DNA from 4 places in the Pseudomonas sp. 3A(2025) genome. Region 1 is predicted to be linked to each of the others. Evidence: predicted binding sites of a transcription regulator. Region 1 holds the regulator's gene; each other region holds the start of a gene.
The links. Region 1 encodes FliA, which starts transcription of late flagellar genes. Its sites were predicted from a motif close to CTAAAGTTTNNNNNNNNNNNGCCGNTAA; they were not measured.
Positions count from the first base shown of each region.

Region 2: a site for FliA is predicted at 3,878-3,905, ahead of ACYP2A_RS21675 (methyl-accepting chemotaxis protein). Genes of this name have one in related genera too.
Region 3: a site for FliA is predicted at 2,518-2,545, ahead of ACYP2A_RS21930 (methyl-accepting chemotaxis protein). Genes of this name have one in related genera too.
Region 4: a site for FliA is predicted at 2,810-2,837, ahead of ACYP2A_RS31630 (methyl-accepting chemotaxis protein). Genes of this name have one in related genera too.

Region 1 is NZ_BAAILM010000030.1:49,722-55,659, forward strand. It holds partial or broken gene ACYP2A_RS11070 (chemotaxis protein CheA) at 1-95, opposite strand, end outside; gene ACYP2A_RS11075 (protein phosphatase CheZ) at 127-912, opposite strand; gene ACYP2A_RS11080 (chemotaxis response regulator CheY) at 932-1,306, opposite strand; gene fliA (RNA polymerase sigma factor FliA) at 1,524-2,264, opposite strand; gene fleN (flagellar synthesis regulator FleN) at 2,261-3,097, opposite strand; gene flhF (flagellar biosynthesis protein FlhF) at 3,213-4,544, opposite strand; gene flhA (flagellar biosynthesis protein FlhA) at 4,556-5,938, opposite strand, start outside.
Region 2 is NZ_BAAILM010000062.1:3,747-9,684, forward strand. It holds gene ACYP2A_RS21660 (FecR domain-containing protein) at 1-734, opposite strand, end outside; gene ACYP2A_RS21665 (sigma-70 family RNA polymerase sigma factor) at 738-1,238, opposite strand; gene ACYP2A_RS21670 (aldo/keto reductase) at 1,322-2,143, opposite strand; gene ACYP2A_RS21675 (methyl-accepting chemotaxis protein) at 2,214-3,845, opposite strand; gene ACYP2A_RS21680 (TonB-dependent receptor) at 4,332-5,938, shown strand, end outside.
Region 3 is NZ_BAAILM010000062.1:65,235-71,172, forward strand. It holds gene ACYP2A_RS21925 (hypothetical protein) at 1-603, opposite strand, end outside; gene ACYP2A_RS21930 (methyl-accepting chemotaxis protein) at 914-2,479, opposite strand; gene ACYP2A_RS21935 (CPBP family intramembrane glutamic endopeptidase) at 2,591-3,394, opposite strand; gene acnA (aconitate hydratase AcnA) at 3,491-5,938, opposite strand, start outside.
Region 4 is NZ_BAAILM010000116.1:10,437-16,374, reverse strand. It holds gene pcsA (phosphatidylcholine synthase) at 1-640, opposite strand, end outside; gene ACYP2A_RS31635 (alkaline phosphatase D family protein) at 669-2,663, opposite strand; gene ACYP2A_RS31630 (methyl-accepting chemotaxis protein) at 2,901-4,541, shown strand; gene ACYP2A_RS31625 (diguanylate cyclase domain-containing protein) at 4,617-5,938, opposite strand, start outside.

The DNA.
Region 1 (5,938 bases):
TCAAGCTCGACCAGCTGTTCGGACAATTGCTCGAGAATCTCGCCGGCCTCTACCAGAAAATCCTGAAGGATCTCTTCATCGGCGCCGAAGCTCATGGGGGTGCTCCCTAAAATTAACCGTCAAGACCTAGAAGCCGAGGCTCGATAACAAGTCGTCCACATCATCCTGACCGGAAACGACATCTTCCCGTTTATCGGCATGAATTTGCGGACCTTCACCTTGGGCGAGATTTTTTTTCGGATTATTTTCCGCCAACAGTGCTTCACGATCATGTTCGATGCCGGCAAAGCGATCGACATGGCTGGCCATCAACACCAGCTTGAGCAAATTGCTCTCAACCTCCGTGACCAGTTGCGTGACACGCTTGATCACTTGACCGGTCAGGTCCTGGTAGTCCTGAGCAAGCAGAATATCGTTGAGGTTGGTCGCCACGCTGTGGCTTTCCTTTTCGGTTCGAGAAAGAAAGCTCTCAACGCGCTTGGCCAGCTCGCGAAACTCTGCGGCACCGATCTCGCGGCGCATCAGACGCCCCCAATCGGCACTCAAGGTCTTGGCATCGTCGCTGAGGCTGTTCATCAACGGCGTGCTTTGCTCCACCAGGTCCATGGTGCGGTTGGCCGCACCTTCGGTCAGGCGCACAACATACGACAAGCGCTCGGTGGCGTCCGTGATCTGCGACACCTCTTCGGCTTGCGGCATATGCGGATCGATCTGGAAGTTGACGATCGCACTGTGCAATTCGCGCGTCAGCTTGCCCACTTCCTGATACAGGCCGCGGTCGCGGGTCTGGTTGAGCTCATGGATCAATTGCACTGCATCGCCGAACTTGCCTTTTTCAAGGCTGGCGACGAGCTCATGCGCATGTCTCTTCAGGGTCGACTCGAAGTCACCCAGTGAATCGTTGTTGTCCATAGCGCCCTCGCGGCATGCATCAGCTATTGACGCGCTCGAAGATCTTTTCGATCTTTTCTTGCAGTACCTGGGCGGTGAAAGGCTTTACCACATAGCCATTAACACCGGCCTGGGCTGCCTCGATGATCTGCTCGCGCTTGGCCTCGGCGGTCACCATCAATACCGGGATGTTCTTCAGACGTTCGTCCTGGCGCACCTGACGCAACAGGTCGATGCCGGACATGCCGGGCATGTTCCAGTCGGTGACCAGAAAATCGAAACCGCCGCTTTGCAGCATCGGCAGCGCGGTCAGGCCATCATCGGCTTCCGAGGTGTTGGTGAACCCCAGATCACGCAACAGGTTTTTTATGATCCGCCGCATCGTTGAGAAATCATCAACGATGAGGATTTTCATGTTCTTGTCCAATTCGACCTCCAAGCAGTCCTGAACGAGCCCGGCTCCCGGACCCGCTGTTCACTCAATACTGGCACAGCACATTACTGACCGTTTGCAGCCTTCACATACCGGGCACATGGACACGGCCAAAGCGCCTGAAACAGCTCCCCCAAGGGTTTGCTGACAGGCTCCTGCCTTGTCTGGGTACTCGACACATGACGCCTTGCACAGCCGGTCAGCGCGCGCGCCACTCCCCCAAACGCCCTCGCAAACGCGCGGCGCACTGGCTGTGTAACTGGCTAACCCGTGATTCGCTGACCCCCAGGACCTCACCGATCTCCTTGAGGTTCAGCTCTTCGTCATAATACAGCGCCAACACCAGACGCTCACGCTCCGGCAGATTGGCGATGGCATCGGCCAGCGCGGCCTGGAAGCGCTCGTCTTCAAGGTCCCGCGACGGCTCCAGCGAAGCGCTGGCGCCATCCTCGTGCAACCCGTCATGCTCGCCGTCCTGCAAAAGGTCGTCGAAGCTGAACAGGCGGCTGCCCAAGGTGTCGTTCAAGATAGCGTAATAATCATCCAGACTTAACTGGAGTTCGGCAGCAATCTCATGATCTTTAGCGTCGCGGCCGGTTTTTGCTTCGATGCTGCGGATCGCGTCACTGACCATACGGGTATTTCGGTGCACCGAACGCGGCGCCCAGTCACCTTTGCGCACCTCGTCGAGCATCGCGCCGCGAATGCGAATACCGGCATAAGTCTCGAAACTGGCGCCTTTGCTCGAATCGTATTTGGTCGACACTTCCAGCAGGCCGATCATACCGGCCTGGATCAGATCTTCCACCTGCACACTGGCGGGCAACCGTGCCAGCAGGTGATAGGCAATACGCTTGACCAACGGCGCATAGCGCTCGATCAGTTCGTACTGCGAATTCCTGGAAGCCTTGCTGTACATCTGATAACCGCTGGCTGTCATTGAACAGGTCCCGCTGCGCTGGTCTGGTGAACAAGCCGTTCGACGAAGAACTCAAGGTGCCCGCGCGGGTTGGCCGGCAGAGGCCAGGTATCGACCTTCTGGGCAATGGCCTTGAACGCCAGAGCGCACTTGGAACGCGGGAATGCTTCGTAGACGGCGCGCTGTTTCTGCACGGCCTTGCGTACGCACTCATCATAGGGAACGGCGCCGACGTACTGCAGAGCCACATCAAGGAAACGGTCGGTAACCTTGGTCAGTTTGGCAAACAGGTTGCGTCCTTCCTGGGGGCTTTGGGCCATATTGGCCAAAACCCGAAAGCGGTTCATGCCGTAATCGCGATTGAGCAGTTTGATCAGGGCATAGGCATCGGTGATCGAGGTCGGTTCGTCGCACACCACCAGCAGCACTTCCTGCGCTGCGCGCACGAAACTGACCACCGATTCGCCAATGCCGGCCGCGGTGTCGATGACCAGTACATCGAGGTTGTCGCCAATCTCGCTGAACGCCTGGATCAGGCCGGCATGCTGGGCAGGCGCCAGATGCACCATGCTCTGGGTACCGGAGGCGGCCGGCACGATGCGCACACCGCCAGGACCCTGCAACAGCACATCGCGCAGCTCGCAGCGGCCTTCGATGACATCGGCCAGGGTGTGCTTGGGAGTCAGGCCCAGCAGGACATCGACATTGGCCAGGCCAAGGTCGGCATCGAGCAGCATGACGCGTCGCCCAAGCTCGGCCAGCGCCAGTGAGAGATTCACTGACACGTTGGTCTTGCCGACGCCACCTTTGCCGCCGGTCACGGCGATAACCTGTACGGGATGCATGCTGCCCATGTTATTTCATTACCTTGTCATGCGTAGACCGAAACCACATTACGGACTGCACGTTCGCGGACGAACAATGCCTGGCAGACCAGAGATGCAGGGACTTTCCAATCGTTTCCATCAATTACCCCACCTGCTTGCCAGGGGTGTGATACAGGTCGGCGAACATATCGGCCATGGCCTCTTCGCTCGGCTCATCCTGCATCTGCACACTGACTGCCCGGCTCACCAACTGGTGACGACGCGGCAAATGCAGATCATCAGGAATACGTGGCCCATCGGTCAGATAGGCCACGGGCAATTCGTGACTGATTGCAAGACTCAGCACTTCGCCAAGGCTTGCGGTTTCATCCAGCTTGGTCAGGATGCAGCCGGCCAGGCCACAGCGCTTGTAGCTGTGATAGGCCGCCGTCAGCACCTGCTTCTGGCTGGTAGTGCCCAGCACCAGGTAGTTACGTGAACGAATCCCGCGCCCGGCCAGGCTTTCCAGTTGCAGGCGCAGCGCCGGGTCGCTGGCTTGCAGGCCGGCGGTGTCGATCAGCACGACGCGCTTGCGAATCAACGGTTCCAGTGCCTGGGCCAGCGACTGGCCCGGGTCGACGTGGGTGACCGGTACATTGAGAATCCGCCCCAGGGTCTTGAGCTGTTCCTGGGCGCCAATGCGAAAACTGTCCATGCTCACCAGTGCGATGTTCTGCGCGCCGTACTTGAGCACATAACGCGCCGCCAGCTTGGCCAGGGTGGTGGTCTTGCCCATGCCGGCAGGGCCGACCATGGCAATGACACCGCCCTCTTCCAGCGGCTCGATTTCCGGCACGCTGATCATCCGCGCCAGGTACGCCAGCAGCATGCGCCAGGCCTGCTTGGGGTCTTCGATGTCCGGGATCATGCCCAGCAGGTCGCGCGACAGCGGACCCGACAGGCCGATACGCTGCAAGCGGCGCCACAGGTTGGCCTGCTGCGGGCGACTGCCCTGCATCTGGTTCCAGGCCAGCGAGCCGAGCTGCACTTCGAGCAGCTCGCGCAGGCCGTTGAGTTCCGAGCACATCGATTCGAACACCCGCTGGCCGATTGCGGCTTCGCTGGCGGTCGACAATGGCGGTGGCGCAGCGGGCCGTGGCGGCTCTTCAAGCGTCGGTTCGATGTGCGTGTCGGCGGCGCTGAGCGGCAGGCCGGAGAACAGCTGAAGGTTGTTGTTCGCATCGGTGTCGGTGCGATTTTCAAGTTCGGCCTGGGCCGAGACGATACGCGACTGGGTCTTGCGCAGCTCGTCTTCAAGCTCCATGTTCGGCACGCGCGGCGCCAGGGCGGACAACTTGTAGTCCAGGGCAGCAGTCAGCTCGACGCCACCGGCAATGCGCCGGTTACCGATGATGGCCGCCTCGGCGCCCAGCTCATCGCGAACCAGTTTCATGGCTTGACGCATATCGGCGGCGAAAAATCGCTTAACTTGCATGACTCACTACCTCAGCCGTTGGGCCCGACAGTCGCTACGATGGTGACTTGCTTGTTGTCAGGAATTTCCTGGTAAGCCAGAACATGCATGTTCGGTACAGCCAACCGTCCAAACCTCGACAACATGGCCCGGATGGGGCCTGCTACCAGCAGAATCACTGCCGACCCTTGCATTTCCTGACGCTGGGCGGCTTCGATCAACGAACGCTGGAGCTTCTCGGCCATGCTCGGTTCAAGAAGAACGCCTTCTTCCTGACCCTGACCGGCCTTCTGCAGACTATTGAGCAAGATTTGTTCCAACCTTGGCTCAAGTGTGATGACAGGCAGCTCGGACTCAATTCCTACAATGCTTTGAACGATGGCGCGGCTCAACGCGACACGCACTGCCGCGACCAAAGCGGCGGTATCTTGACTCCTTGACGCATTGTTAGCGATGGCCTCGGCAATCGTACGGATATCACGCACCGGTACATGCTCGGTGAGCAAGGCTTGCAGCACATTGAGCAAACCCGACAACGACAGCACACCCGGCACCAGCTCTTCAGCCAGTTTTGGTGAGCTTTTGGCCAGCAATTGCATCAACTGCTGGACTTCTTCGTGGCCGATCAGCTCATGCGAGTGCTTATAGAGGATCTGGTTGAGGTGGGTCGCCACGACCGTACTGGCATCGACCACGGTGTAGCCCAGCGACTGCGCCTGGCTGCGCTGACTGATTTCGATCCATACCGCTTCCAGACCAAAGGCCGGATCGCGGGCGCTGATACCGTTGAGCGTGCCATAGACCTGACCCGGGTTGATCGCAAGCTCGCGGTCCGGGTAAATCTCGGCCTCGGCCAGAATCACCCCCATCAGCGTCAAACGATAGGCGCTGGGCGCCAGATCGAGGTTGTCGCGAATGTGCACGGTGGGCATCAGAAAGCCCAGTTCCTGAGACAGCTTCTTGCGCACGCCCTTGATCCGCGCCAGCAATTGCCCGCCCTGGTTACGGTCGACCAGCGGAATCAGGCGATAGCCGACTTCCAGGCCAATGATGTCGACCGGCGTGACATCGTCCCAGCCCAGCTCTTTGGAGTCCTGCACGCGACCCGGCGGCGGCAGCAGGTCTTGCTGACGCTGCACCTCGGCCAATGCCACGATTTTGTTCTGCTGGTCGCGACGCCACAGCCAGTAGGCGCCGCCGGATGCGATAAGGCCCAGACCGATAAAGGCAAAGTGCGGCATACCGGGCACCAGGCCCATGACGATCATGATCGCGCCCGAAACACCCAGTGCCTTGTAGGACGTGAACATCTGGCGATTGATCATTTTGCCCATTTCTTCCGAACCGGAAGCACGGGTCACCATGATTGCAGCGGCGGTGGACAACAGCAGTGATGGCAATTGCGCCACCAAACC
Region 2 (5,938 bases), on a different contig from region 1:
AGCACCATCAGCCGACCGCGCAGCCAGGCATCGCTATGGGCGGGCAGGGGGGCAGGCTGGCCCAGCCGGTCATGATCGAACTGCGCCTGCTGGCCAGCCTCCAGCCGTAACAGGCCGGCCGGATTACCGGCCGGGCGCAGTTCCACTGCATGTTCCAGCACCCGCACTTCGGTTTGCGCCGTTTCACTGCGCACACTGAAACGGGTGCCTAGCGCGCGAATACTGCCCTCGGGCGTATGCACCACGAAAGGCCTGCCGGCGGGGTCTTTCGCGGTTTCGATCAGCACCTCGCCATGATGCAGACGCACCTCGCGCAGGCTCGCGCTGTAATGCACGTCCACTGCGGTATGGGTATTGAGGTGCAGTTGGCCGCCATCGGCCAGTTGCACCTGACGCCGCTCGCCTTTGCCGGTGCGCAGCGTTGCCAGCCGCGCCGACAGCGGCTCGACGCTATTGAGGCCCCAGCCTGTGGCTCCGACCGCCAGCAGCAGGCCCAGCACTTTGGCCACCGAGCGGCGTCGGGCCCGAGCGCCGGCCAGGGTCGGTAGCGCCACGTCTTGCGGCAGCCCGCCCAACTGGCGTTGCAGTTTTTCCACACGCGCCCAGGCCTGCACATGGCGGGCGTCCTGCTCCAGCCAGGCCTGCCAACCGCTGCGGTCGGCCTGACCCGGCGCGGCGGCACTGAGCTGTACATACCAGGTGGCGGCGGCTTCAAGCACCTTGCGATCAAGCACCGCTCAGTCCTCCACCAGCAACAGGCACTCGGTCATGGCGCGGATCATGTGTTTTTTCACCGTCGTCACCGACACACCCAGCCGCTCGCCGATGGCGGCATAGCTCAGGCCTTCGAGTTGCACTGCCAGAAAAATCGACCGGGTGCGCTCGCCCAGCCCGTCGAGCATGGCGTCTACCGCTGTCAGCGTTTCGATGATCGACAGCCGCGTCTGCGGCGAAATATCCAGCGGTTCAGGGCGCAACATCAAGGCATCCAGATACGCCTGCTCTACCGCCCGGCGGCGAAACTTGTCGATCATCAACGCCCGCGCAATCGCACTCAGGTACGTGCGCGGCTCACGAATCGCCTCGACATTGCGCGCCGTCAGCACCCGCACGAACGTGTCCTGGGCAAGGTCCGCCGCATCGCTCGAATTCCCCAGCCGTGCGCGCAGCCAGTTATTCAGCCAGCCGTGGTGTTGCTGGTAGAGGTGATGCAGGGAAGAGGAGTCGAGTGCAGACATGGCAGCCGTGTATGTGAGAATGATTCTCTACATTGTTGGCGCAAATCCGCTTTCATGACAAGGGTTGGTTTTCAAGACATTTCCTACACCATCTCCAGCCGTTGCTTACGCAACGGTGCCGGCCAGGCGCGGTCGATGTCGGCGAGGTCTTGCGCACTGAGCACAATGTCGGCGGCGGCCGCATTCAGGCGGATGTGGTCCGGGTTCATGGCCTTGGGAATGGCAATCATATTGTCCTGGCGCAGTACCCAGGCCAGGCTGATCTGCGCGGGCGTGGCGTTATGGCGCCGGGCGACTTCCTGCAGGGCAGGGTGCCAGAGCAGATCGCCGCCCTGGCCGATAGGGCAGTAGGCCATTAACGGCAGGTGACGGTTGGCCGCCCAGGGAATCAGGTCGAATTCGATGCCGCGTTGCGACGGGTTGTACAGCACCTGATTGGTCACGCAGCGCGGATCGTCCAGTTCCAGCAAGTCCGAGACATCGAAGTTCGACACGCCCCAGGCGCCGATCTTGCCTTGCTCGCGCAAGCGCTCGAAGGCCTGCACGGTTTCGAACAACGGGTACTGGCCCCGCCAGTGCAGCAGGTACAGGTCGATGTAATCGGTGTGCATGCGCCGCAGGCTGGCTTCGCAGGCCTTGGGAATGCCCTGACTGCTGGCGTTGAACGGGTAAACCTTGCTGACGATGTACAGCTTGTCGCGCTGGCCGGCGATGGCCTGGCCGACGATTTCTTCCGCGCCGCCGTCGGCATACATCTCGGCGGTGTCGATCAGGGTCAGGCCTTGCTCGATGCCCAGGCACAGCGCGGCAATTTCATCCGAGCGCTGATGATTTTTTTCGCCCATGTGCCAGGTGCCCTGGCCCAGTGCCGGGACGGTCTTTCCTGCCAGTGTCAAAGTACGCATTGATTAAGCTCCAGCCCGCCAGACGATTGCCATTTGAGGGGTAATCGTCAATCTGGTTCCGGTCGATAGATCAAACCCGAAAGGGTTTGAGCCAGCCGTTGAGTTGTTCGCTCAAACGCGCCAGATTCAGGCTCGCGCTGCTCGACTGTTCGGCGGCCAATGCAGTGCCTTGCGACAGTTGTGCGGTCTGGGTGACGTTCTGGTTGATGTCGTCGACCACGTGCGATTGTTGCAAGGTGGCGCTGGCAATCGAGGCATTGAGGCCGTTGAGGTTGCGCAGCGCCTGGCTGATCGAGGTCAGACTCTGGCCAGCCAGATTGGCCTGCTCCAGCGTCAGGTCAGAGGCGCGACTGCTCTCGCCGATGACTTTTACGGCCGCATTGGAGTGATGCTGCAAGCGCTCGATCATGCCTTGAATCTGTGCCGTGGACTTCTGCGTGCGCTGGGCCAGCAGGCGCACTTCGTCGGCAACCACGGCAAAGCCGCGGCCCTGTTCACCGGCACGTGCCGCCTCGATGGCGGCATTGAGGGCCAGCAGGTTGGTCTGCTCGGCAATCGAGCTGATCACCTCCAGTACGCCGCCGATCTGCGTGCTCTCGGCCGACAGGGTGCGCATGACCTCGACGGCCTGATCGATGGTGGCGGACAACTGCTGGATCTGACGCAGGCTGCCGTCGATATTGACCAGACCCTGCTGTGCTTCGGACTCGGCACTGCGCATTTCGCTGGCCGCATGCTCGGCATTGCGTGCCACATCCTGCACGCCGTAGGTGACCTCATTGACCGCTGTGGCCACCAGCTCCATTTGTTGCGACTGCTGCTGGCTGCGTGCTTGTGCCTGCTCGGCGCTGCTGCCCATGTCTCTTGAGGCGTCACCCAACGCCACGGCCGACTGCTGCAACTGGCTGATCACATGGCGCAACTGGGCAATAAACGTATTGAAATGCTGGCTCAGCAGGGTGATTTCATCGCTGCCCTGGGTTTCCAGAGTGCGGGTCAGGTCGCTTTCGCCGCTAGCCACATTGGCCATAGCCTGCACCGCCGCCCGCAAAGGCACCACGATGCTGCGCACAATCACGATCACCAGCAACGCCATCAGCACGCTGATCGCCAGGCAGACCAGGGCGGCCTTGATGACTTGCCCCTGAAACTCGGCGGCAACGTCATCGACATACACGCCAGAGCCGATGATCCAGCCCCAAGGCGCGAACAACTGCACATAGGACGTCTTGCGCACCGGCTCGCTGGCGCCGGGCTTGGGCCAGCGGTAATCGATGATCCCGGAACCCTGACGCTTGGCCACCGCGACCATCTCGTTGAACAGCGCAAAGCCGTCCGGGTCCTTGATGCCCGACAGGTCCTGGCCTTCAAGCTTGGCGTTCATGGGGTGCATGATCATGACGGGGCGCAGATCGTTGATCCAGAAGTAGTCGTTCTGGTCGTAACGCAGCCCGCGAATCGCCGCCAGCGCCTGCTGTTGCGCAGCCTCGCGGGTGAGGGTGCCGGCGGTTTCCAGGCCGTGGTAATGATTGAGCAGGCCACTGGCGGTCTGCACCACATGCATGGTTTTTTGCGCTTTGGCCAGGTACAGATCGTCATGGATCTGTTTGAGCAGCGCGGCGGCGAGGATAAACAGCATCAGGACACAGACGACCAGAATCAACCACAACCGCCGACTGATGGAAAGATGGCGCATGCTCATGGCATCGACCTCGCTTGTTATTGTTATTTACGCTGTCGGCCCATCGTGACCAGAATTGAGCGTTTGGTCACGAAATTTTTCATGCCTTTTTGCTACTACCTTTGGCTAATGGTCAAAGGCTTACACGGCGTGGCGGCATTCAGCCATTTGCGGCATCAGGTCATGCTCGTAAGATGGGATCCAACAGCCGTAGCCAAGGAAGCGCCACGGTGATCATGGATGATCGACCATTGCCAGGATGGCTACCGACAGGGAGTTGGAATGGTCATGTGCAAAGAACCCGCCTCGGCGGGTTTTTGCATTTTTGGGTTTTGAATAAGCCTGAAAGGGTTGGGGCAGAGCTTTCCGATGGAAGGTGTAACCAGATGTGAAAAAACTGTGATTTGATAGGAATGCTTCTCAAAAGCGGCTATCAGTATTTCGCCTTTGAGAAGAGTCCGCGTTGCCAGGGAGGCGCTCATCACTCTTTCCCAGGTACATCGCTCCATGGCCTTCTCTTTCCCGTCCCGCCCGACCCTGCTTGCTCTGTGCTGTTCTGCCAGCCTCATGGCCCACGCCACCGATCAGGTTGTCGAACTGGGCGCTACCGACGTCAACGCCAGCGCCGTCAAAACCAATTCCAATACCCTGCCTGAAGCCTTTGCCGGTGGTCAGGTAGCCCGCGGCGGGCAAATGGGCGTGCTGGGCAATCAGGACAGCATGAACGTGCCGTTCAAGATGACCAGCTACACCTCGAAACTGATCGAAGACCAGCAGGCTGAAGACGTGGGCGATGTGCTGCTCAATGATCCGTCGGTGCGTCAGTCGTTCGGCTTTGGCAACCAGTCGCAGATATTTATCATTCGTGGGCTGCCGTTGGGCGGCGACGACATTTCCTACAACGGCCTGTATGGCGTGCTGCCACGGCAGATCTTGTCCACCGATGCCGTCGAGCGTGTTGAAGTGTTCAAGGGACCGAACGCTTTCATCAATGGCGTCAGCCCAACCGGCAGCGGCCTGGGCGGCAGCGTCAACCTGCAGCCCAAGCGTGCCGGCGACACGCCGACGCGCCGTTACACCCAGGACATCAGCACCGATGGCCGGATTGGCGAGCACCTGGATCTGGGTCAGCGGTTCGGGGAAGACAACCGCTTTGGCGCGCGGGTCAACCTCAGCCAGCGCGAAGGCGAGACTGCCATCGACGATCAGGATCAACGTACCAAGCTGTTCGTTGCCGGGCTGGACTATCGCGGCGAAGGTTTCCGCGCCTCCACGGATTTCGGCTACCAGAAGCAGCGCGTCAACCACCTGCGCAACAGCGTGCAACTCGGCACGGCCACGCAGGTGCCGACCGCACCCGATGCCAGTCATAACTATGGTCAGAACTGGACCTATACCGAGACCGAAGACACCTTCGGCATGATGCGTGGCGACTGGGACCTGAGCGAAAACTGGACTGCGTACCTAGCCGGCGGCGTCAAGCACACCCGTGAAACCGGCATTTACGGCACGCCGGCCCTGGTGGGCAACGGCGGCAGCGCGACCATCGGCGGCTCGGAAATTCCGCACAACGAAGACAACACTACCTTCAGCGCCGGCCTCAATGGCCGTCTGCAAACCGGCCCGATCAGCCATCAGATCGCAATCGGCGCCTCGACGATCTGGACCCAGCAAGAGAACGCCTATGTGTTCTATCGCTCGACCGCCGGCAACACCAGTATCTACAACAAGGTCAACCTGCCGATACCGACCTCGGTGTCGCTGACCGGCGGCGAGATGGGCGATCCAGGCGTGACCGGCAAGACCCGCAACCGCAGCCTGGCGATTTCCGACACCGTAGGCCTGTTCGACGACACGTTGCTGCTGACCTACGGCCTGCGCCGCCAGCAATTGCGCGTCGAGAACTACAGCTATGACGGCACCACGCTCAATGGTGTCGCCTATGGCAACAACGACGGCAGCCGCAACTCGATCTACGACCAGTCGATCACCACACCGGTGTACGGCATCGTCTACAAACCGCTTGGGACCGTTTCGCTGTACGCCAACCGCATCGAAGGCCTGGCCAAGGGCCCGGTTGCATCGGGCACAGTGACCAACCTCGGCCAGGCCTT
Region 3 (5,938 bases), on a different contig from region 1:
CCGATCAGTCACCTGATAGCTGAATTCGATCTGGGTATTGTCGAGCAATTGCAGAAAATCCCGGCTGAAGCCGATCTGCATTGGGCGTGTCCCCAGGTCATCACTGCTGACACGGTGTGTCGGACCTTGAATGCCATTGCACAAGGTCTGTAGCGTGTCACCTATAGCCATGTCGGCATAACCTGGGATATGAGCGGTCAGTATGTCGCCGACATTGATCTGCGAGAAAATCAGAGGAGCCAGCAGAGCTGCCCCTGGCGAGGTTCGGTCAATTCGGATGGTGGTTTCCGGCGAGATATCGGGTATGCCTCCAGGGTACCCAATAGCGAAGTAAGCAACTTTGTATACGCCATTGACTTGAAGTAGCTCCAAGGGGATTTTCAGCGTAAGCATACCTTCAGGCACAGGGTCAGGAAATTCAATACGACTGCCAACGGGTAAGCCATTGAGTGCCAGCTGGTAAGCGTCTCGTGGTTCCAGGCCAGGCCATACAGGAAACTGCATCACGACATCTTGTGTCAGGTCGGAAAGCTTGATGAGACCATCGGCCTCTGCCACGGAAATTACAGGGGCTTGGAGGTTGGATCTAGTAGTGGTTTTCATATGTTCTCCTTGCGCAACGCCAACCCGATATGAGCTTGGCTGCGAGGCAAGATTGGTTTAGGGGGTAATCAGGTAGGCATCATTTTTATACTCGCCTGACTCCCAACTAATCGTCCCGCTGCCTCTCTGTCAATCCTTCTATGTGACGCCAAACTAACTTCAAGAATATTTAGGAAATGTCCTGCAAGCCCTCGGTGTGTTTTTTATAATCCTGTAGGACTCACTCAAACTTCCACCCCGCCCCTAAATCCTGGGCAATAAAAAACCCCGTCAGACCTGCGCCTGACGGGGCTTCCAATACCCATAAAAACTACCGGTTAAAACGCTCTACCAACGAATACTGCGAATGAGCCGTATGGGTCAGTTCGGAACTGAGCACCGCCGAGCGCTGGGCGCCGTCGGACGTCTGATCGGCGAGGTCGGCAATATTGGAGATATTGCGGCTGATCTCATCGGCCACCGAGCTTTGTTGTTCAGTGGCAGCGGCGATCTGGGTGGCCATGTCGGTGATGTTGGCCACCGCTTCGCTGATGCCGACCAGGGCCTGATCGGCTTCCAGTACGCGGGCCACGCCTTCTTCGGCCTGGCGATGGCCGGCGTTCATGGTTTGTACGGCGTTGTTGGCGGTTTGTTGCAGTTTGGCGATCAGGCCATGAATCTGCCCGGTGGATTCGGTGGTGCGTTGTGCCAGTTGGCGCACTTCGTCGGCCACCACGGCAAAGCCGCGGCCCATTTCGCCGGCGCGGGCGGCTTCGATCGCGGCGTTGAGGGCCAGCAGGTTAGTCTGGTCGGCGATGCCTTTGATCACGTCGACGACGCCGCCGATTTCGTCGCTGTCGCGGGCCAGTTGGGTCACGGTCAGGCCGGTTTCGCCGACGGCGGTCGACAGGCGCTGAATGGCTTCGCGGGTTTCGCCGGCAATGTCGCGACCGCGACGGGTCAGTTCATTGGCCTGTTGCGTAGCGTCGGCTGCGCTTTGTACGTGGCTGGCCACTTGTTGGGTAGTGGCCGCCATTTCATTGATGGCAGCGGCCACCTGTTCGGTTTCGACGCGCTGGCGCTCAAGGCCTGCAGAGCTTTCGTTAGCCAGGGCATTGGACTGCTCGGCTTGCAGGTTCAAGTGCTCGGCAGTGTCCTGCAGGCGAGTCAGGCAGGTTTTCAGACGTGCATCCTGGCTGAGGATCGACATTTCCAGGCGCGCTTGCGGGCCGCGGCTGTCGGTATACATCTGTGCGATCAGCGGATCGGAGGTGGTCTGTTCGGCCAGGCGCAGCAGGCGCTTGATGCCGCGTTGCTGCCAGCTCAGGCCAAGCAGGCCCAGCGGCACCGACAGGGCGGCGGCGAGAATGAAGCCCCACCAGGAGTTGAGCCAGACGCCGATCAAAAAGCCGATCTGGCTGATCAGGATGAATGGCACCCAGTCTTGCAGCACCGGCAGCCACTTGTCGCGGCTCGGCACGGCAGATTTGCCACCATTGAGGCGTGCATACAGGGCCTGGGCGCGGCGGATTTGCTCGGCGGTGGGTTTGACGCGTACCGACTCGTAGCCGATGACCTTGCCGTTTTCCAGAATCGGCGTCACATAGGCGTTGACCCAGTAATGGTCGCCATTCTTGCAACGGTTCTTGACGATCCCCATCCATGGCTGGCCGGTTTTCAGGGTGGCCCACATGTGTTCGAACACCGCAGGCGGGACATCGGGGTGACGGACCAGGTTGTGCGAAGACTTGAGCAGTTCCAGTTGGCTAAAGCCGCTGATCTGTTGAAAGGCTTCGTTGCAGTAGGTGATTACGCCTTTGGTATCGGTTGTGGAAATCAACCGTTGTTGTGCTGCAAATGTCCGCTCACGCTGAGTGATAGGCTGATTATTACGCATGGGTATTCGATCCTTCGATCCAATAAGGCTTTGGCGAGTTATCGGCACGAGGTGCAGTAAATTGAGGTGTCGATCACGTAAATGAACATAAGCGTTGCCGGTGATCAATACTCAGCGTGCCAGCATGGGGTAGGCGAAGAGGATGAAATGCACCAGGTTCAGACTGAAGTGCACGCTGACCGCCGCCCACAATCCGCCATGACGCCAGGCAATGCCATAGCCGACACCGGCCAGGCTGGCCAGCAGCACCCAGGTCCAACCGCCGCCAATATGAGCCAGCCCGAACAGCAGGGCGGCAATGGTAACTGGCAGTATGCCTCTAGCCGACCATCGATGACAGTAATGTTGCAGCGCACCTTGCAAAGCGCCTTGTAGATAACCCCGAAAAAACAGCTCTTCAGTCAGGCTCACCAGCAGCAGGTTGTTGAGCAGCCACCACACGCTGTAAGGCGGCCACTTGGGTGCCCAGGTCGTAACGCCCAGTGCCCAGGCCAGTGCCAGGCACAGGCTGGTGACCAGTAGTGTTGCCGCTGCGCCGACCTTGAGTGCGCGAACCGGGTCGACGCTTGGCAAGAGCCATGGGCAGGCCAGCAGGATCCATAGCCCGATCAAGGGCTTGTCCAGATTCCAGTAGGTGATGAAGGGCGTTGACTCAGGGCTTGAGCGCGTCAGCGCCATGAGCGGCGCATTATTGAAGCCCGGTAGCGCGTGCAGCGCCAGGGCCAGGCCGGTGACGATGAACAGGCCGTGGCCCAGCCAGCGTATGGCTGCCGGTCGGGCCGGGTGCACGGCGAAGGCTGCAATCAGCAGCAGCCCGATCGCACCCAGCGCGGCAGGCTCAAGCTGACCGTGATACAGCGCAATGCCATAGCCCAGGCTGAGCATGGCCAAAGCTGTCCAGCGTGTTGCGGTCATGAGAATCACCTGAATGCAAAGCAGGCGATTCTAGCGGGACAGGGGAGATACAGGAAAAGGCCCGTCACCGGTTTGCACCCGTGACGGACCCGCTCCTCAGGCCGCGATCAACTGGCGCAGCACGTAGTGCAGAATGCCACCGGCCTTGAAGTATTCCACTTCATTGAGGGTGTCGATGCGGCACAGCAGCTCGATACTTTGCTGGCGGCCGTCTTCAAAGGTGATGTCCAGCGTCAGGCTCATGCCCGGATGCAGTTCTGCCTGGCTCAGGCCACTGATGGCCAGGGTTTCCTTGCCGGTCAGGCCCAGGCTCTTGCGGGTGTGCGGTGTCTTGAACTGCAAGGGCAGCACGCCCATGCCCACCAGATTGGAACGGTGAATGCGCTCGAAGCTTTCGGCGATCACCGCCTTGATCCCCAGCAGGTTGGTGCCTTTGGCCGCCCAGTCGCGGCTGGAGCCGGTGCCGTACTCTTGACCGGCCACGATCACCAGCGGCGTGCCTTCTTGCTGATAGCGCATCGACGCATCGTAGATCGGCAGTTTTTCGTCTGTGGGCACGTGCAGGGTGTAGCCGCCTTCTTCGCCGCCGAGCATTTCGTTGCGAATACGAATATTGGCGAAGGTGCCGCGCATCATCACTTCGTGGTTGCCGCGTCGCGAGCCGTAAGAGTTGAAGTCCTTGGGCTCGACGCCTTGTTCGCGCAGATAACGGCCTGCCGGGCTGTCGGTCTTGATGTTACCGGCCGGGGAGATATGGTCGGTGGTCACCGAATCGCCAAGCAGGGCCAGAATCCGTGCTTCGTGGATGTCCTCGATGACCGGCAAGGGACCGGCGATGTTTTCGAAGAATGGCGGGTGCTGGATGTAGGTCGAGTCGTCCTGCCAGACATAGGTCGCGGCCTGCGGCACTTCGATGGCCTGCCACTGCGCATCCCCTTCGAACACGTGAGCGTATTCCTTGTGGAACATGGCGGTGTCGACCTTGAGTACCGCGTCGGCGATTTCCTTCTGGCTGGGCCAGATATCGCGCAGGTACACCGGCTGCCCGTCGCTGCCTTCGCCCAGTGGCTCGCGGCTGATGTCGATGCGCACGTTACCGGCCAGGGCGTAAGCCACCACCAGCGGCGGCGAGGCCAGCCAGTTGGTTTTGACCAGTGGATGCACCCGGCCTTCGAAGTTGCGGTTGCCGGACAACACCGAGGCGACGGTCAGGTCCGAGTGCTGAATAGCCTTTTCGATCGGCTCCAGCAGCGGGCCGGAGTTGCCGATGCAGGTGGTGCAGCCATAACCCACCAGGTCGAAACCCAGCTTGTCGAGGTACGGCGTCAGCCCGGCCGCTTCGTAATAGTCGGTGACCACCTTGGAGCCGGGGGCCAGCGAGCTTTTCACCCACGGCTGGCGCTTCAGGCCTTTTTCGACGGCTTTCTTGGCCAGCAGCCCGGCGGCCATCATCACGCTGGGGTTGGAGGTGTTGGTGCAAGACGTGATGGCGGCGATGACCACCGCGCCGTTTTTCAGGCGATAACTCTGGCCGTTGTATTCATATTCGGTGCCGTCGATCACTTGCTCGGCATTGCCCACGGCCACGCCACCGCCGCCTTCACTTTCCAGGCGGCCTTCATCGACCTGGGTCGGCTTGAGTTGCAGGCCGAGAAAGTCATCGAACGCCTGGGCAACCGATGGCAGTGGCACGCGGTCTTGAGGGCGTTTGGGGCCGGCGAGGCTGGCCTGTACCTCACCCATGTCTAGCGCCAGGGTGTCGGTGAAGGCCGGTTCCTGACCGGGCAGGCGCCACAGGCCTTGTGCCTTGCAGTAGGCTTCAACCAGTTCGACGGTTTCAGCCGGGCGGCCGGACAGGCGCAGGTAATCCAGGGTGACGTCATCGACCGGGAAAAAGCCGCAAGTCGCGCCGTATTCTGGGGCCATGTTGGCGATGGTGGCGCGGTCGGCCAGCGCCAGGTCGGCCAGGCCGTCGCCATAGAATTCGACGAATTTGCCGACCACGCCTTTCTTGCGCAGCATCTGGGTGACGGTCAGCACCAGGTCGGTGGCGGTAATACCTTCCTTGAGCTTGCCGGTGAGCTTGAAGCCGATGACCTCCGGAATCAGCATCGACACCGGTTGGCCGAGCATCGCCGCCTCGGCTTCGATACCGCCAACGCCCCAGCCCAGTACGCCCAGGCCGTTGATCATGGTGGTATGCGAGTCGGTACCGACCAGCGTGTCGGGGAAGGCATAGGTGCGACCGTCTTCGTCCTTGGTCCACACCGTGCGGCCCAGGTATTCAAGGTTGACCTGATGGCAGATACCGGTGCCCGGCGGCACCACGCTGAAGTTGTCGAATGCGCTCTGGCCCCAGCGCAGGAAGGCGTAACGCTCGCCGTTGCGCTGCATTTCAATGTCGACGTTCTGTTTGAAGGCGTCGTCCGAGGCGTAGCTGTCGACCATCACCGAGTGGTCGATCACCAGATCCACCGGCGACAGCGGGTTGATGCGTTGCGGGTCGCCACCGGCCTTGGCCACGGCAGCGCGCATGGCGGCAAG
Region 4 (5,938 bases), on a different contig from region 1:
AGCCACTGCTGACCAGCCACACAGTGGTGACCGCAATGTTGATCGGCATGAAGCGACGCACCCGAAACGGGTGCAAAAACTTCATGCGCGTCAAGGTCAGCAGTGCCAGCGCGACGATGGTCAAAAAGCTCATCCACGGTGACGGCGACAGAATGTACATGCACAGGGCAACCACGTTCCAGGCGGCCGGGAAGCCCTGAAAATAGTTGTCCTTGCTCTTCATCTCCAGATTGCAGAAGCAGAACAGCGACGACACCAGAATGGTCGAAATGCTCAGCAGCAGCGTGTAGTCGGGCAGCGGGATATAGCGATAGATAAACAGCGCCGGGATGAACACATAGGTCAGGTAATCGATGACCAGGTCCAGCGTCGAGCCATCGAAGTGCGGCAACACCGAATGGGTGTTGACCTTGCGCGCCAGCGAGCCGTCCACGCCGTCGACAATCAGGGCGATGCCCAGCCACAGCAGGCAGGCCTTGGGCTGGTTTTCGAACAGGGCGATGGTAGCCAGAAAGGCCAGCACCACGCCCGTCGCAGTAAAACCGTGGGCGCCCCAGGCGTTGAGCCTGGCAATACGTGGATGCGATAGCACGGGGATGATCTCCAGAAACAGTGCCAGAAATACCTGGCCAGTCAGCATTTATCGACCGGGCAATGAACCATAAGGTTCAGCGGTGCGGTTGCCCGGGTGCAGTGGACCATTGGCGATCCAGACCATCCCGGTCTTTATCCAGCTCCACGAAACAGGTCGGCGGCGTGCCGTCGGCATTGAGCTGATAAATGCGCGTCGGTCGGCCTTTGGCATCGAAATACACCTGGCCGATCCCGGCCGAGTTCCACAGTCGCTCACCGGCCTTGCCGTGCTCCGGTACGCGCGGCATGACCTTCATCAGGCGGCGCTTGGTGAACCAGTTCAGGGGAGAACGCGGTGAGTATAGCCAGCGATTCAAGCGATCAAAGGTCTCCAGCAAGCGCCTTGGAAACTCGTTCTTGATGCCGCTGCTGGTGATCTGCCAGATGTGCGGGGCGCCCTTGCGGTTGCGGATCAGCACCTCGTAAACGAACGAATAATGCACATCCCCCGACAGAATCACGTAATTGCCCGGTGTGCGCGAGTGGCGAAAGATATTCAGAATCGCCGGCGCTGCGCCGCGATGCGCCATCCAGTTCTCGGCGTCCACCAGCAGCGGAAACCCGCACCAGCTGAAGATTCGCTGGATCGCCTCGATCAGCTTGACGCCGAACACCGGGGCCGGCGAGACAATGATTGCGCTGTCGTGGTCGAGCAGCTCCTGTTGCAACTCGCACAAGGCCTCCCAGTCCATCAGGCCCGAGGGCTGGCCCAGGTTGAACTCGGCGCGCCAGCGGCGGGTGCGGGTGTCGAGGACCACCAGCGCAGGCTCGGTCGGCATCACATAGTGCCACTGCTGGAAACGCAGCAATTCGTTGATCAGGGCGTCCAGCGGCTGGCTGTCGAGCAGGCCGTTATCGTTCTCGGCCTGGCGGCCCAAGGCCTGAAGCTGTTGCAACGGGCCGCTGAAGGCGTCGGGGTTGTTGCCCCAGCCCTGGCACAGCAGATAAGCAATCAGCGCATTACCGATGATGCGTCGGGAAAAAGGATGGCCGTAGGCGGTTTCTTCCCAACTGGCCGACAGGTTCCAGTCGTCGGTCACGTCGTGATCGTCGAAGATCATCAGGCATTGCAGGTGCGCCATGACCCGCGCCACATCGCCCAGGTTCGCGCAAAACGCATCGATGATGCCTTGTTCCTCGGCGTACCACTTCTGCTCTTCGGGCGTCAGCTCCGGCAGGTCCGGGTCGATCAGCGTCCAGGGCACCGGCGACCAGACCAGCAAGTACATGGCCATGACTTCGCCCAGGGTCACCAGATGATTACCGGCGTTACTGCTGGTGAAGATCGGTTTGCGGGTGCCGCCGAAAAAGCGCTCGCGCAGGGTTTCGTTGCTCTTGAGTGCCGGCAGCAATTCGGCGCGCTCGTAATAGCTGGCCTCATGCGCGTACAGGCTGGTGCTGTCATCGACCGTCGCGCCCTCAAGCTTTTCATCGAACAGCTTCAGGCGCTCGATCAGCGCATGAATGGCACGCAGCGTCGGGCCCGCAACGTCGTCGGCATACACCTGATCGCCGCTCATCATCAGCAAGGCGGGGCGCTCTTCTGGTTTCAGGTCGCCGGCCAGCAACCGGTCGGCGCACAACAGGCCGTCCAGTGAGTCGTGATGCGGCTTGCGACACGAGCCATGCAACATGTGATCGATACGGCTGCGGATCACAAAATTGGGCAATTTTGCGCCGGGGTACAGCAGGTGCGGCGCCCAGTCGGCCATCGATGGCTGCGCATCGTCGGTCAACAGGTCGTAGTCGATCTGCGTATCGCACGGCAGCGGCGTGTCCAGGCTCAGGTCGATCAAGTGCACAAAGGCATGCTCGCCGATGGCAACCACCTGGCAGCGCTCGCCGTCCAGCGGGTAATCGGTCTGGCTGGCCTGGCCCTGTGCATCGGTAAAACTCAGGCGCAAGGTCAGGTCGATACGTCGTGACCCCGCGAGCCAGATCACCAGGCGCCCGCTTTCCTGGCGGCGCAGGATCGGGCCGGCAAGCACAGTGGGCAGGGCAGAGCTTGAAAGGCTGCGTGGGGCGGACATCCGGAATCGGTCTCGGGCATGGAAAACCCGCGATATTAACCTGAGCAGTGTGAAAATTTCCTAGATGAATGCAGGAGGCTTCTGCTCGACAAGTAAGCGCCTTCTATCTGAATGGATTGAAATTTTCATAAATTAACAGCGAAAAACTCCAATACGGCTGTTTGCTGCCGATAGAGATCGGATGGCGTGTCATTCAACACGCCCGTTTACCCACGACAGTTTTCGAAGGAACTCAGCATGAACTGGTTTTACGATGCCAAGCTATCGACCAAGCTTCTCACCTCCTTTGCGCTGTGCGCTGTCATCACGCTGGTCGTGGGCCTGATTGGTAGCCGCGGCATCGGTGAGCTTTCAGACAGCCTCAAGCAGGTATTTGCCAACAATCTGGTGTCGGTGAGCAAGACTAACGAGACCAAAACCAGCACCGTGGCACAGAACCGCGACCTGTACCGCCTGTTGTCGGCCGCCGCAGCCGATTCTCCGCAGGCTGACCGCGAGCGCATTCTGACGCGTATGCGTGAAAACCGTGCTTCGGCTGAAAAGTCCTTCGCCCAGTACCGCGCCACCCCGCTGGCCGACGACGAGCGCGCCGCCGGCAACAAGATGGAAGTCGAATGGCCGGCCTACCAAGCGCTGATTGACCGTGCCCTGAGCCTGGTGAACGCTGGCGACCTGAACGGTGCACGAGCGCTGGTCGATGGCGAAGTGCTGCAGGCATTTACCCGGATTACTGATGAGTTGACCATCATGGTCGACTCCAACAACCGCCAGGCTGGTGAAGGGGCAGCAGACGCCGAGGAGCAAGAGACCGTTGCCAAGCGCAACCTTTACATCGGCATCGTCGTGGCTTTCCTGGCCGCCTTTGGCCTGGGCATGTTCATCAGCCGCCTTATCAGTGGCCCGATTGCTGCCGCCGTGACCAGCGCCCAGCGCGTGGCGGGTGGCGACCTGACCCAACCTATCGTCAGTACTCGCCGTGACGAGGCCGGTCAATTGCTGACGGCTCTGGGCAATATGCAGAGCGGTCTGAAGACCACCATTCAGCAAATCGCCAGCGCCGCCGACCAACTGGCCAGTGCCGCCGAAGAACTCAATGCCGTCACCGAAGAAAGCAGCCGTGGCCTGACCCGCCAGAACGATGAAATCCAGCAGGCCGCCACTGCCGTTAACGAAATGACGGCAGCGGTCGAAGAAGTCGCGCGCAACGCCATTTCGACCTCCGATGCCTCCAAAGCCACCAGCGCAGAAGCTGCCAGCGGTCGCGATCAGGCCCGCGATGCGGTCAAGGCCATCGACACCGTAAGCGCCGAAATCTCCAGCTCCACCACCCAGGTCGAAGAGCTGGCCGGTCAAGTGCGTGAAATCGGCAAGGTACTGGACGTGATTCGCGGCATCGCCGAGCAGACCAACCTGCTGGCCCTCAACGCTGCCATCGAAGCCGCCCGTGCCGGTGAGCAAGGCCGTGGTTTTGCCGTGGTTGCCGACGAAGTCCGTGCCCTGGCCGCCCGCACCCAGGCGTCGACCGGCGAAATCGAAGCCATGATCGGCTCGGTGCAAAGCAGCGCCGACCAGGCCGTACGCGCCATGGGTAACAGCCGCAGCCTGGCCAGCAACACTCAATCGTTGGCCCAGGCCACCGGTCAGTCGCTGGAGCGTATCGCGCAAAGCATCGCGCAGATCAACGAACGTAACATGCTGATCGCCACCGCCTCTGAAGAGCAGGCCCACGTCGCCCGCGAAGTGGACCGTAACCTGGTCAACATCCAGGACCTGTCGACCCAGACCGCCGCCGGCGCCCACCAGACCAGCGCTTCCAGCCAGGAACTGTCGCGCCTGGCGGTATCGTTCAACGGTCTGGTCAGCAAGTTCCGGCTCTGACACGGTAGGACCGGCTTCAGCCGGGAACGGTGACGCTGCGGTTTGCGACTAAAGCGGACCGCCGCCCAGCCGCCCCTACAGCCCGCGATGGGTTTCCATCGCGGTGCTGTAGACCCGCCAGGTATTACGCCCCGCCGATTTGGCTTGATACAGCGCCACGTCGCTCATGCGCAGCAATTCCACCGCATTGTCGGCATGCTGTGGCGCCAGTGCGGTGCCGATGCTGGTGCCGAGACACACCTGACGGCTGTGCAGGTCGAAAGGGCAGTGCAGGGCTTCGATGATCTGCGCGCAAAAATGCTCGACGTCCGCCAGCGCTGGCGCGTTCGGCCAGACCATGACGAACTCGTCGCCGCCGAAGCGGGCAACCATGGCGCCGACCGGTGTCAGCGTGCGCAGCCGCTGGGCGACCTCTTGCAATACCCGGTCACCCGCCGCATGGCCGAGGGTATCGTTGACCGGCTTGAAGCCGTCCAGGTCCAGGCTCAGCACGGCCAGCGGCTGGACGTCGTTGCCTTGCAGGTGCTGGGTCAGAAACTGATCGAGCCGATAGCGGTTGGGCAGGCCGGTGAGAAAGTCATGCTGCGACAGATGACGAATCTCGGCGAACTGCGCATCGAGCTGGCGCGCCGACGCAATGGCGTGGCGCAGCAAGACCGTCAGCACGCCGATCAGCGCCAGCACGCCGGCGATGAACAGCGGCAACGTCTGGCGCAGCAGGTACAGGCCCGGTGTCGGCGGAGTCCAGTTGAGCTGAATCTGCGAGCCGAGCAACGGCATCGATTGTTGATCCGGCAGGGGCTGTGACGACACTGTCAGTTCCGGCAGGCCATAGGTTTCACTCAAGCGTGCCAGTTTTTCGTGGCTCAGGACCGAGACAAAGATCATCACCGACGCCGGCCCCGGGGTTTTCTCGATGGTCGGGTCCCAGCCGGGGGTGAGCGTCGAGGCCGCTGCCAGCGCGGCCACACCATCGACCTTGAGTGCCCGCACGACACTGGTGTCGTTGCGGTCGGCCTCGCGCGCCGCCACCAGCAAGGCGTGCAGGTCGCCTTGCAGCCAGTCACTGGCCTGCACGTTCGCCGCCTGGCCGTCGATCACCGCGTACACCGTACGATCCTGGGCATTGATCACCAGCACGCCGTTGTAGCCATACAGGTCGAACGGGATGTCACCGACATTACGCTGATCGTCGGCCCAGACCTTGTCGACCTTGATGTGCAGGTTTTTGTACGCCTCGCCCCATTTGCTGTAGTTGATGATGTTCAGGCCCACCTCATTGCGCACCTGATCGATCGTGCGGGCAATGAACGTGCGTGAGCGCTGCTGCACATCGGCATCCTGGCTCAGGGCGTTCTTGACCAGCAGATAGCCGCCCAGGCCGATCAATAGCGACA